DNA from 3 places in the Agrobacterium sp. rho-8.1 genome. Region 2 is predicted to be linked to each of the others. Evidence: predicted binding sites of a transcription regulator. Region 2 holds the regulator's gene; each other region holds the start of a gene.

Region 1 (3,276 bases), 900 kb from region 2:
CGCGGCGTCTCGTCGCGCAGGATCAGCGCCAGAACATCCGGCTTGTCCGTGCCATCGGAAATGATCATGCTACGCACGGTGTGCACCCACACCAGATCGAGATCGTCCGCAGGCGATATTTCCACCGTCACATCGTCGATCGTTTCACCCGCCAGCAGGCGTTCGAGCGGGTATTGCCCCTCGTCCAGCAGGTGGTTGTTGCGATAGCGCAGCGTGAACCGTCGCCGATATTCCCTGGCGTCGGCACCCAGATCTTCGATTCTGTCGACCCGGTGCATCTCGAGCGCCGATCCGTTGGCCCAGGCGATGTCGCCGTTCGGCTCCACAAGGATGATGCCGTCGCTCAAACCGCCAATCAGTTCCTGAAGACTGCCGCGGTTGATCCTGGGTGGCTGCTGGGGAGCGTCGTTCATATCGTGTCTCGGCTGAGTGGGGCAAATCATGTGCGGTCATCATGCCGTCTCTCGATGCGAAAAGCGAGCGGTGGAGACACGAAGACCATGGTTATAGCGCAGAAGTTGTGACTGACAGCACGGCGGCAACAAAAGCTTAATCCCTTATCCTCTAATGTGTCGAAAATATCGGAAAGAGAGAGCTTGCCAATGCCCACACAGTGCAATGGTTGCCGCGACGGCGCAGCATTTGACGTACCATTTTCCATGGCTTTCCAGCCGATTGTCGATATCACCACAGGCAAGGTCTTCGCCCACGAGGCGCTGGTGCGCGGACCGACTGGCGAAGGTGCAGGCTCTGTTTTAAGTCGCGTCAGTGATGACAACCGCTACGCGTTCGACCAGCAGTGCCGCGTCAAGGCCATCGAGCTTGCAGCAAAGCTTTACGATCCCGAAGACGACGCGAAACTGTCGATCAATTTCATGCCGAATGCCGTCTATGAGCCGCGCGCCTGTATCCGCCTGACCTTGCAGACGGCAATGAAGACGGGGTTTCCGCTCAACCGCATCATCTTCGAATTTACCGAAAACGAAAAGCTCGATACGAAGCATGTTCTCGATATTCTGCGGACCTACCGGGACATGGGTTTCAAGACGGCCATCGACGATTTCGGTGCAGGGCATTCTGGCTTGGGCCTGCTCACCCATTTTCAGCCCGATATCGTCAAGCTGGATATGGACATCATTCGCGGCATCGATACCGACATTTTCAGGCGCACCATCGTCAAGCACACCCTGAACATGCTGTTTGAACTCAACATCACGCCGCTGTGCGAAGGCGTGGAAACCTACGGGGAGATGTCGGTACTGAGAGACCTCGGCGTCAGCCTCATCCAGGGATATCTGCTGGCCAAACCGAGCTTCGAGGCTCTGGCTGTTCCCGCCATGTTTGCTCCGCCGCTTGCGCACGCGGTTTGACAAGCTTGTATGATGGGTAAAGGCCGGGCGCTTGACACGCGCCTGTCATGAACGCGTTATAATTGCTGTATCAACACAAAGCCGGTTCTCGCTCGTGAACCGAAGCGCGGAGGTTGATCTCGCATGGACATTGCCCTTGGCGTTGGCGCGCTCATCCTGCTCTTCGTGCATCTTTTAAGCATCACGATTGCGGCAGTCCGGTTGAAACGAACGCCGCCCCCCAATCGAATTGCGACATCGAAACCGCCTGTTTCCCTCGTCATTCCCCTGCGCGGCATCGAGAATTTCACGCAGCTGACGATTTCCCGCGCCTTCGCTCTGGAATGGCCGAACTACGAAATCATCTTCTGTGTGGCGGACAGGAACGATCCCGTCATCAAAGAGGTCCAATCACACTTGGCAGCCTTTCCGCATATCAGCGCGAGAGTGCTGATCGGCGATGACAGGATCAGCGCCAATCCCAAGCTGAACAATTGCGTCAAGGGCTGGCGGGCAGCGGCCCATGACTGGGTGGTGCTGGCCGACTCCAATGTGTTGATACCATCAGACTACATCACGACGTTGATGGCGGCCTGGCGCAACGATACCGGCTTGGTCTGCTCCCCGCCCATCGGCTCGCGCCCGCAAGACATCTGGGCCGAGGTCGAATGCTGCTTTCTCAACACGTTCCAGGCCCGTTATCAATACTCGGCGGAAGCCTTGGGCAATGGTTTCGCTCAGGGCAAGACCATGCTGTGGAACAAGCCGTTTCTCGATGCGCGTGGTGGTATCGAGGCGCTGGGGGCCGAAATTGCCGAGGATGCAGCGGCCACCAAGCTCGTGCGGGCAGCAGGGCTGAATGTTCACCTCGTGCCATCTCCGTTCGAGCAGCCGCTCGGGCAACGCAGCCTTGGCGAGATATGGTCGCGCCAGACGCGCTGGGGCAGGCTGCGGCGCGTCACGTTCCCGCTGTTCTTCGCGCCTGAAATTTTCGTCGGCGCGGTCCCGCCGCTACTGCTGGTCATTGTGGCACTCATCGCCGCTGGAGCCGGTACGGCCCTGGTTCTCGCGGGCGCAGTCGCTGTCATCGCCAGCTTTTACCTGCCGGAACTCTACCTCGCCAAACGCGCAGGCTGGCACACCTCATGGCGAAGCGTCCCGGCGATGATGATCCGCGACATTTTCCTGCCCGCCGTCTGGACCAAAAGCCTTCTGGGCTCCTCCGTCTCATGGCGCGGCAATATGATGACGGTGGCGACCGACCAGAGCAGCCTTTCTCCCTCCGCCGCCGAGCTTTCCTAACGGGGAACACCAAACCGTGTGAGAACCGAGGGCATGCGTTTTGCGTTCACCCTGCTCACAGTGAGGGTTGAAACCGTGAGAAAGCTTTTTCTGGCCGCAGCCCTGCTGCTGGCATCGAACACACAAGGGTGGAGCATGGATAGCCTGGCGCATTTCACATGGAAAAACCGGGTTCTGGTGGTCTTCGGCCAGACGGAAGACGCGAAAGTCCAAAAGCAGATCACCACGATCCGCGCACAAGAAGCAGAACTGGCAGATCGTGACATGGTCGTGCTGCATGTGACGCAGGATAAGGTGACGCCGATCTTCGGAAATGCAGGAGGTATCGACGCGCAAGCGCTGACCCGCGAAGCTGGCGCCGATGGAAAATCCTTCGAGGCTGTGTTGATCGGCAAGGATGGCGGCGTCAAGCTTCGCAGCGAGGATGTCGTCGGCAGCGTTGCGCTGTTTGATCTCATCGACCGCATGCCGATGCGCCGGGCCGGCCAGAAGTAGAGAGAGACTTACTGCGCCAGCGCAACCAGACGTCCGCTGGATGGCTGGTGAAGAACGTCCACGCGCACATCATAGATTCGAAAAAGCTCATCTGCCGTCATCACCTCCTGCGGCGTGCCGTGGGCAATCA
Region 2 (3,276 bases):
GCCGTCAGCCCTGAAGTCATTCTGATGGACGAGCCTTGCTCGGCGCTCGACCCGATTGCGACGGCCAAGGTCGAGGAGTTGATCCACGAGCTTCGCTCCAACTACACCATCGTCATCGTGACCCACTCCATGCAGCAGGCGGCCCGCGTTTCACAGCGCACTGCGATGTTCCATCTGGGCCACCTCGTCGAAGAAAACGACACCGACAAGATGTTCACCAACCCGGATGACCAGCGCACGCAGGATTACATCATGGGTCGCTTCGGCTGATCCCGTCGTTGATTGCAACCCATCGCGTCGAACCGCTTGAGCCCGACAGAGCTTGCGGCCAGCCGCATCGAAACTGGAGAATTCGACCATGCCGACAAACTCACACATCATGTCCGCGTACGACGAAGAACTGAAGTTCCTCAGCCGCCGTATCGCTGAAATGGGTGGCCTTGCGGAGCAGATGTGCAGCGATGCGGTGCGCGCACTCGTCAATTCCGATGCTGCTTTGGCCCAGAAGGTCATTTCGGACGATACGATCCTCGACAACGCCGAACGCGAAATCGGGGACAAGGCAATCGTGACCATTGCCAAGCGTCAGCCGATGGCGGCTGACCTTCGCGAAATCATCGGTTCGCTGCGCATCGCCGCTGATCTGGAGCGCGTGGGCGACCTTGGCAAAAACACCGCCAAGCGTGTTATCGCGGTTGCCGGAACCGGCGTGCCCCGCAAGCTGGCCCGCGGCCTCGAGCATCTGTCCGAGCTGGCCTTGGTCCAGTTGAAGGACGTTCTGGATGTCTATTCCACCCGTTCGGCGGAAAAGGCGCAGACCATCCGCGAACGCGACGAGGAAATCGATGCCATGTACACCTCGCTGTTTCGCGAGCTGCTGACCTACATGATGGAAGACCCGCGCAACATCACCACCTGCACACACCTCCTGTTCTGCGCCAAGAACATCGAGCGTGTGGGCGACCATGCGACGAACATCGCGGAAACCATCTACTACATGGCCACCGGCAGCCAGCCGGCAGGCGAGCGTCCCAAGGACGACAGTTCCAATACGCTCGGTGCGATCACCGAGTGAATTTCCTACAAGCCTGGCGGAGTCACTAGTCATGGTGCCGAAAATAGCAGTTGTCGAAGATGAAGAGGCGTTGAGCGTTCTTCTTCGCTACAATCTCGAATCCGAAGGTTACGACGTGGACACGATCCCGCGTGGTGACGAGGCGGAAATCCGCTTGCAGGAACGTACCCCGGATCTGCTCATTCTCGACTGGATGCTGCCAGGTGTCTCTGGCATCGAGCTGTGCCGTCGTTTACGCATGCGCCCTGAAACGGAACGTCTGCCGATCATCATGCTGACGGCGCGTGGCGAGGAAAGCGAACGCGTGCGTGGATTGGCCACAGGGGCCGATGACTATGTGGTCAAGCCGTTCTCCACGCCGGAACTGATGGCGCGCGTCAAGGCCATGTTGCGCCGCGCCCGGCCCGAAGTCCTGTCATCCGTTTTGAAATGCGGCGACATCGAACTGGATCGCGAAACCCACCGCGTTCATCGCAAGGCCCGCGAAGTGCGCCTGGGACCTACCGAGTTCCGTTTGCTGGAGTTCCTGATGGTATCGCCCGGCCGCGTTTTCTCCCGCTCGCAACTTCTTGACGGCGTATGGGGGCACGACATCTACGTGGATGAACGCACGGTGGACGTCCATGTGGGCCGTCTGCGCAAGGCGCTCAACTTCTCCAGCATGCAGGATGTTATCCGCACCGTACGCGGCGCAGGATATTCGATGGAAGCCTGACGTCTACGACGAAGGCAGATGCGACGTGACGCATCGAAGAGCGCGCGCCCATAATCGACGCATATCAGCAATGTGCGTTTACGTATGGGATCGCGTGGTTGCTCTAGGCTCATCACAAGCCGGTGGGGGCCTCGCTTAAGCTACGCTGAAGATATGATGTGTTGGACAGATGTGGATCTGGGGTGATAAACAACCGGGATACCCGAACGTTTCAGAGCTCAATATCGTCAACAAAAGCAAACGATATCGGATGGCCACTGATATGATGACAAGGGCTGATTGAAATTATCTGAAAATTAAAGTTTGACTATCCGACCGGAAGGCTCTATTAATTGGTTGTCGATATTTTTCTTGCTGAGCTTTGGTTGCCGCGCGATTAGCACCGCGTTTTGAACTAACCCTTTCTTCAAAAAAATCGCTATAATCGCACGCAGGGCATCAGTTCTGCGATCTATCTCTTATGCTTTGAAAGGGTTCATTATGACCACAGGCACAGTAAAATGGTTTAACTCCACCAAGGGCTTCGGCTTCATTCAGCCTGACAACGGCGGCACAGACGCATTCGTACACATCTCCGCTGTAGAGCGTGCAGGTATGCGCGAAATCGTTGAAGGCCAGAAGCTGAGCTACGACCTTGAGCGCGACAACAAGTCGGGCAAAATGTCTGCTTGCAACCTTCAGGCTGCTTAAATAACGGGATCTGCTTTCCCTTGACCACGGATGTACTGGCACTGTTGAAAGCATGAGACCAACCGAGGTCAGGCACTTTGCCTGGCCTTTTTTTGTGCTGCTTGGCGGCACTCGCTTCGGGTACTGTGCCTTTATGGCGTAACAGGCTCCAGGCTGCTCGATCCACCACGCATCGGACTTCCAGCAAATCGATCCCGATTTCAGGCCGGCGCGACAGGAAGGAAATTTCATGTCTGAAACACACAGCAAATCTCGCAAACAGGCAGAGATCGCATTCGGCGCGACGCAGACGCAATTTTTTGCGCGTGGCCATGCGGTTGACGAACTGAATTCGATTACGCAAGCTCGTGAAGAAAAGACGCTCAGACTGCGCGAAGCGCGTCTTGCCAAAGAATTGCAAGACAGCCTGAACCCTGCACCCGCCCCGACGAAACGTGGTAAGAAGTCCTGATCGCAGGATCAGTATGACCACTCAACTGGAATAGAGATTTGAGAAACACTAGAAACATCAAGAACAACGAAGTCTCCGAACAACGCGGCGCCGCGGCTGACGCAAAGGCTGCTCTTTTGAAGGCCTATCGCGAAGCCAAGGAAGCTGCGGCACCCATGCTTGAAGCCAAGCAGGCCGAACAGATTGCCGTTGCCGAGGCCCGCAGAGCGCGCCAGGCTGAACGCGACCAGCAAAAACGCGACGAAAAAATCCGCCTCGAAGCAGAAGCCGCCGAAAAGCAGGCTGAACTCGAAGCTGCGGCAAGTGCTGAAGAAGACGCCCGTAAGCTGGCCGACAAAAACCGCA
Region 3 (3,276 bases), 590 kb from region 2:
TCGTAACCACGTCGAAACTTGCGATTTTTCGACACGTTTTTTTCGAGCCGCAAGCGGGCGAAAAGCGGCGAATTTCACAAGCGCCCATATTTCCTTTTACGTTCACGTCAACTATAAATCCCGTTATCGCATCAGGAGTTGCGAGTACCGGACCTTGGATCGTTTTCGAGGTCCAGTCGAAGCTGGATTGGGAGGTCCCTATGAAGAGAATGACGATACTTGCCGCCGCCGCCTTTTTGATGGGTAGCAGCGCCTTTGCCGCAGAGGCCATCGAGGGCAACTGGAAAACGGCCAGTGGCGAGACAGCGGCGATTACCCAGTGCGGCTCAGCTTATTGCGTGACTTTGAAGACCGGCAAACACGCCGGAAAGCAGATCGGCAAGATGAGTGGAAAAGGCAACAGCTATTCCGGCGAGATCACCGACCCCGAAAATGACAAGACCTATGCGGGCACCGGCACCGTTTCCGGCAGTTCGCTTGCCATGAAAGGCTGCGTGCTGAAAGTGCTGTGCAAGTCGCAGACCTGGACGCGGCTGTAATCAAGCCGATTGCAGTCTGACGGTTACGCTTCATGTGGTGAGCTGCGCCACATGAAGCACCATCCTCGGCAGATCACCCTCTTCATTACCACTGCATGACGTCATCAATGTCACGCCTGCTATAGGCGTCAATCCGGCGCTGAACGATGCTACCAGGTGTCAGGATCAACCATCGGTCCATATTCACGATCCAATGACGACGTGTCCCGCCCCCGCCAGCAGCAGGCATGCTTTCTCCAAATCCGTCGCCTTGACGAGAAGATGATCGCCGTCGAAGGTCGAAACCAAGAAAATGCCGATGCCGTTTTCCGAAAGAGGCCGGATGACGGAGAGCACGATGCCCGTTTCTCCGAATTCGAAGGGACCGAGCAGCTTGAAGCATGACCATCCGCCATCCTTGCGGAGACCATCCGGTATCCTTGCCTCCTTACAGACGATCGACAATTCGTCATCCGTGCGGCTGATGCTGACGAAGCCCGGCCCGTCTGCCCAATCAGGCAGCGCTGCATTCGGCTCCAATCGCGCTATGGCATAGATATCGGGAAGAATTTTCAGCTTGATGGACGTCGTCACGATTGCGCATGCCTTGAACAGAATCGGTATCGTCACTGCCTAACAAAAACAGCGGCATAACGAAATGACGCGTCTCCCTGATCTTGAAATGAATGTCCAAGAGGAAACCGACGCAACATCGAAATACAATTCATGATTGTTTTTACGAAATCTATCCGTCATATCGCTGTAATAAACCCTCTTTAGTTGCCCTCTCTGGAAGTGTTCCAAACTGCGAGCCGATGGAGAGCGCCATGACAAAGATCGACACGAGCAAACTGAGCTGGGATGAGTGGGACGAGCTTCAGAACCCGCCCCCAGCCGTGACCGATTTCGACCGCGTGGTCGAATCGGCGATTTCGCGTCGCGGTTTTCTCGGCAGCGTTCTGGCGTTTGGCTCTGCTGCGGCCGCTCTGGGCACGTTCGGCAATCTGGCCTCCTCCACATCCGCGCAGGCACAGGAAGCGGCATCGCGTTTTCCGTTCAAGCCCGTGGCTGCCACGACCGATAACACCATTCATGTGCCGGAAGGTTATAGCTGGAAGCCGGTTGCCAAATGGGGCCAGCCGCTGTTTCCCAATGTGCCGGATATCGATCCGGTCAAGGGTGTCAACCTTGAAAACTCGGACAAGGTTTTCGGTGAAAACACCGATGGCATGGAGCTCTTCGTGGTCGGCAGCCATCAGCTGATTGCCGTCAACCATGAATATGTGAACAACGAGACCAACCTGCCGCATCGCGAAAAGGGCATGCCCGCCAATCTGGACGAAGTGAAAATCCTCCAGCACATGCAGGGCGTGACCGTCATGGAAGTGGCGGAAGGTGATGATGGCTGGCAGATCGTCGTCGGCAGCCCGTTTAATCGCCGCATCCATCACAACACAGCGATGAAGCTGTCCGGTCCCGCTGCGGGTTCCGAACTGGTCAAGACCAAAGCCGATCCAAACGGTATCGACTGTCTCGGCACCTTCAACAATTGCGGCGCGGGCCGCACGCCGTGGGGCACTTATCTAACCTGCGAGGAAAACTTCAACGGCTATTTCGGCTCCACGGATGCCGCCTTCAAGATGCCGGACGATTACAAGCGCTACGGAATCGCTGCCGAAACCCGTTACGGTTATGAGCTGTTCGACGAGCGTTTCGATGTGTCCAAGCACCCCAGCGAGCCGCGCCGTGCCGGTTACGTCGTGGAAATCGATCCGTCCAATGCCTCCTCGACACCCATCAAGCGTACAGCCCTTGGCCGCATCAAGCATGAAAATGCCGCCGTCGTCATCGCGCGCGACGGCCGTGTCGTCGTTTATATGGGCGATGATGAACGTGGAGAGTTTCTCTACAAGTATATCTCCAACGGCATCTATGTGCCGGGCGGCGATACATCCAAGCTTTTGGACGAAGGCACGCTTCACGTTGCCAGGTTCAATGATGACGGCAATGGCGAGTGGGTGGCGCTGACACCTGAATCCACCGGCATGAAAATGGACGAGATCTGCGTCTTCACGCGTCAGGCCGCGTCCAAGATGGGTGCCACCACCATGGACCGCCCGGAATGGGTGGCCATCAACCCCGTTGCCATCGAAGCCTATTGCGCGCTGACCAACAACACCAATCGCGGTGTCACGAAAGACGGCAAGCTGCGCGCCAATGGTGGCGGCGATGCCATGGTTCTCAACGCCGCAAACCCGCGCGAAAAGAACGAGTACGGCCAGATCGTGCGCTGGTATCCTGACAATGACGACCATGCGGATGGCAAGTTCAAATGGGACCTGTTCTGCATGGCTGGCAACCCCGATGTTCACAAGGACGCTTATGCGGGCTCCTCCAACATCAACGCTGGCAACATGTTCAACTCGCCCGATGGCATGATGTTCGACTCGACCGGTCTGCTCTGGATCCAGACCGATGGCGAAGACAGCAATGACGGCCAATATGCCGGACAGGGCAACAACCAGATGCTGGCAGGCGACCCCGTCACCGGTCGCATCGAGCGGTTCCTGACGGCGCCGAAGGGTTCCGAAGTCACAGGCCAAACATGGTCTGCGGACAAGCGCACCCACTTTGTCGGCATCCAGCATCCCGACGCGCCCTTCCCGGATGGCGAAGGCAAGCTGCCGCGCTCTGCCCTCATCGCCGTCAAGCGTGATGACAACGCCATGATCGGCTGATCACTCCGCCGCCACTAAAA

What was found. The regulator PhoB, encoded in region 2, activates phosphate uptake and scavenging genes when phosphate is short. The targets are predictions, from matches to a motif close to TGTCATNNANCTGTCAT.
Region 1: a site for PhoB is predicted at 1,414-1,430, ahead of RMR21_RS12025 (ceramide glucosyltransferase). Genes of this name have one in related genera too.
Region 3: a site for PhoB is predicted at 1,269-1,285, ahead of RMR21_RS04280 (PhoX family protein). Genes of this name have one in related genera too.

What each region holds. Positions count from the first base shown of each region.
Region 1 covers NZ_CP192788.1:2,417,181-2,420,456, forward strand. Annotated here, with positions in the region: gene RMR21_RS12015 (helix-turn-helix transcriptional regulator) at 1-413, opposite strand, end outside; gene RMR21_RS12020 (EAL domain-containing protein) at 603-1,370, shown strand; gene RMR21_RS12025 (ceramide glucosyltransferase) at 1,494-2,651, shown strand; gene RMR21_RS12030 (DUF4174 domain-containing protein) at 2,727-3,146, shown strand; gene RMR21_RS12035 (ATP-binding cassette domain-containing protein) at 3,155-3,276, opposite strand, start outside.
Region 2 covers NZ_CP192788.1:265,928-269,203, forward strand. Annotated here, with positions in the region: gene pstB (phosphate ABC transporter ATP-binding protein PstB) at 1-270, shown strand, start outside; gene phoU (phosphate signaling complex protein PhoU) at 359-1,075, shown strand; gene phoB (phosphate regulon transcriptional regulator PhoB) at 1,107-1,790, shown strand; gene RMR21_RS01365 (cold-shock protein) at 2,271-2,480, shown strand; gene RMR21_RS01370 (hypothetical protein) at 2,710-2,931, shown strand; gene RMR21_RS01375 (DUF6481 family protein) at 2,970-3,276, shown strand, end outside.
Region 3 covers NZ_CP192788.1:858,233-861,508, reverse strand. Annotated here, with positions in the region: gene RMR21_RS04290 (DUF2147 domain-containing protein) at 201-539, shown strand; gene RMR21_RS04285 (ACT domain-containing protein) at 723-1,112, opposite strand; gene RMR21_RS04280 (PhoX family protein) at 1,346-3,256, shown strand.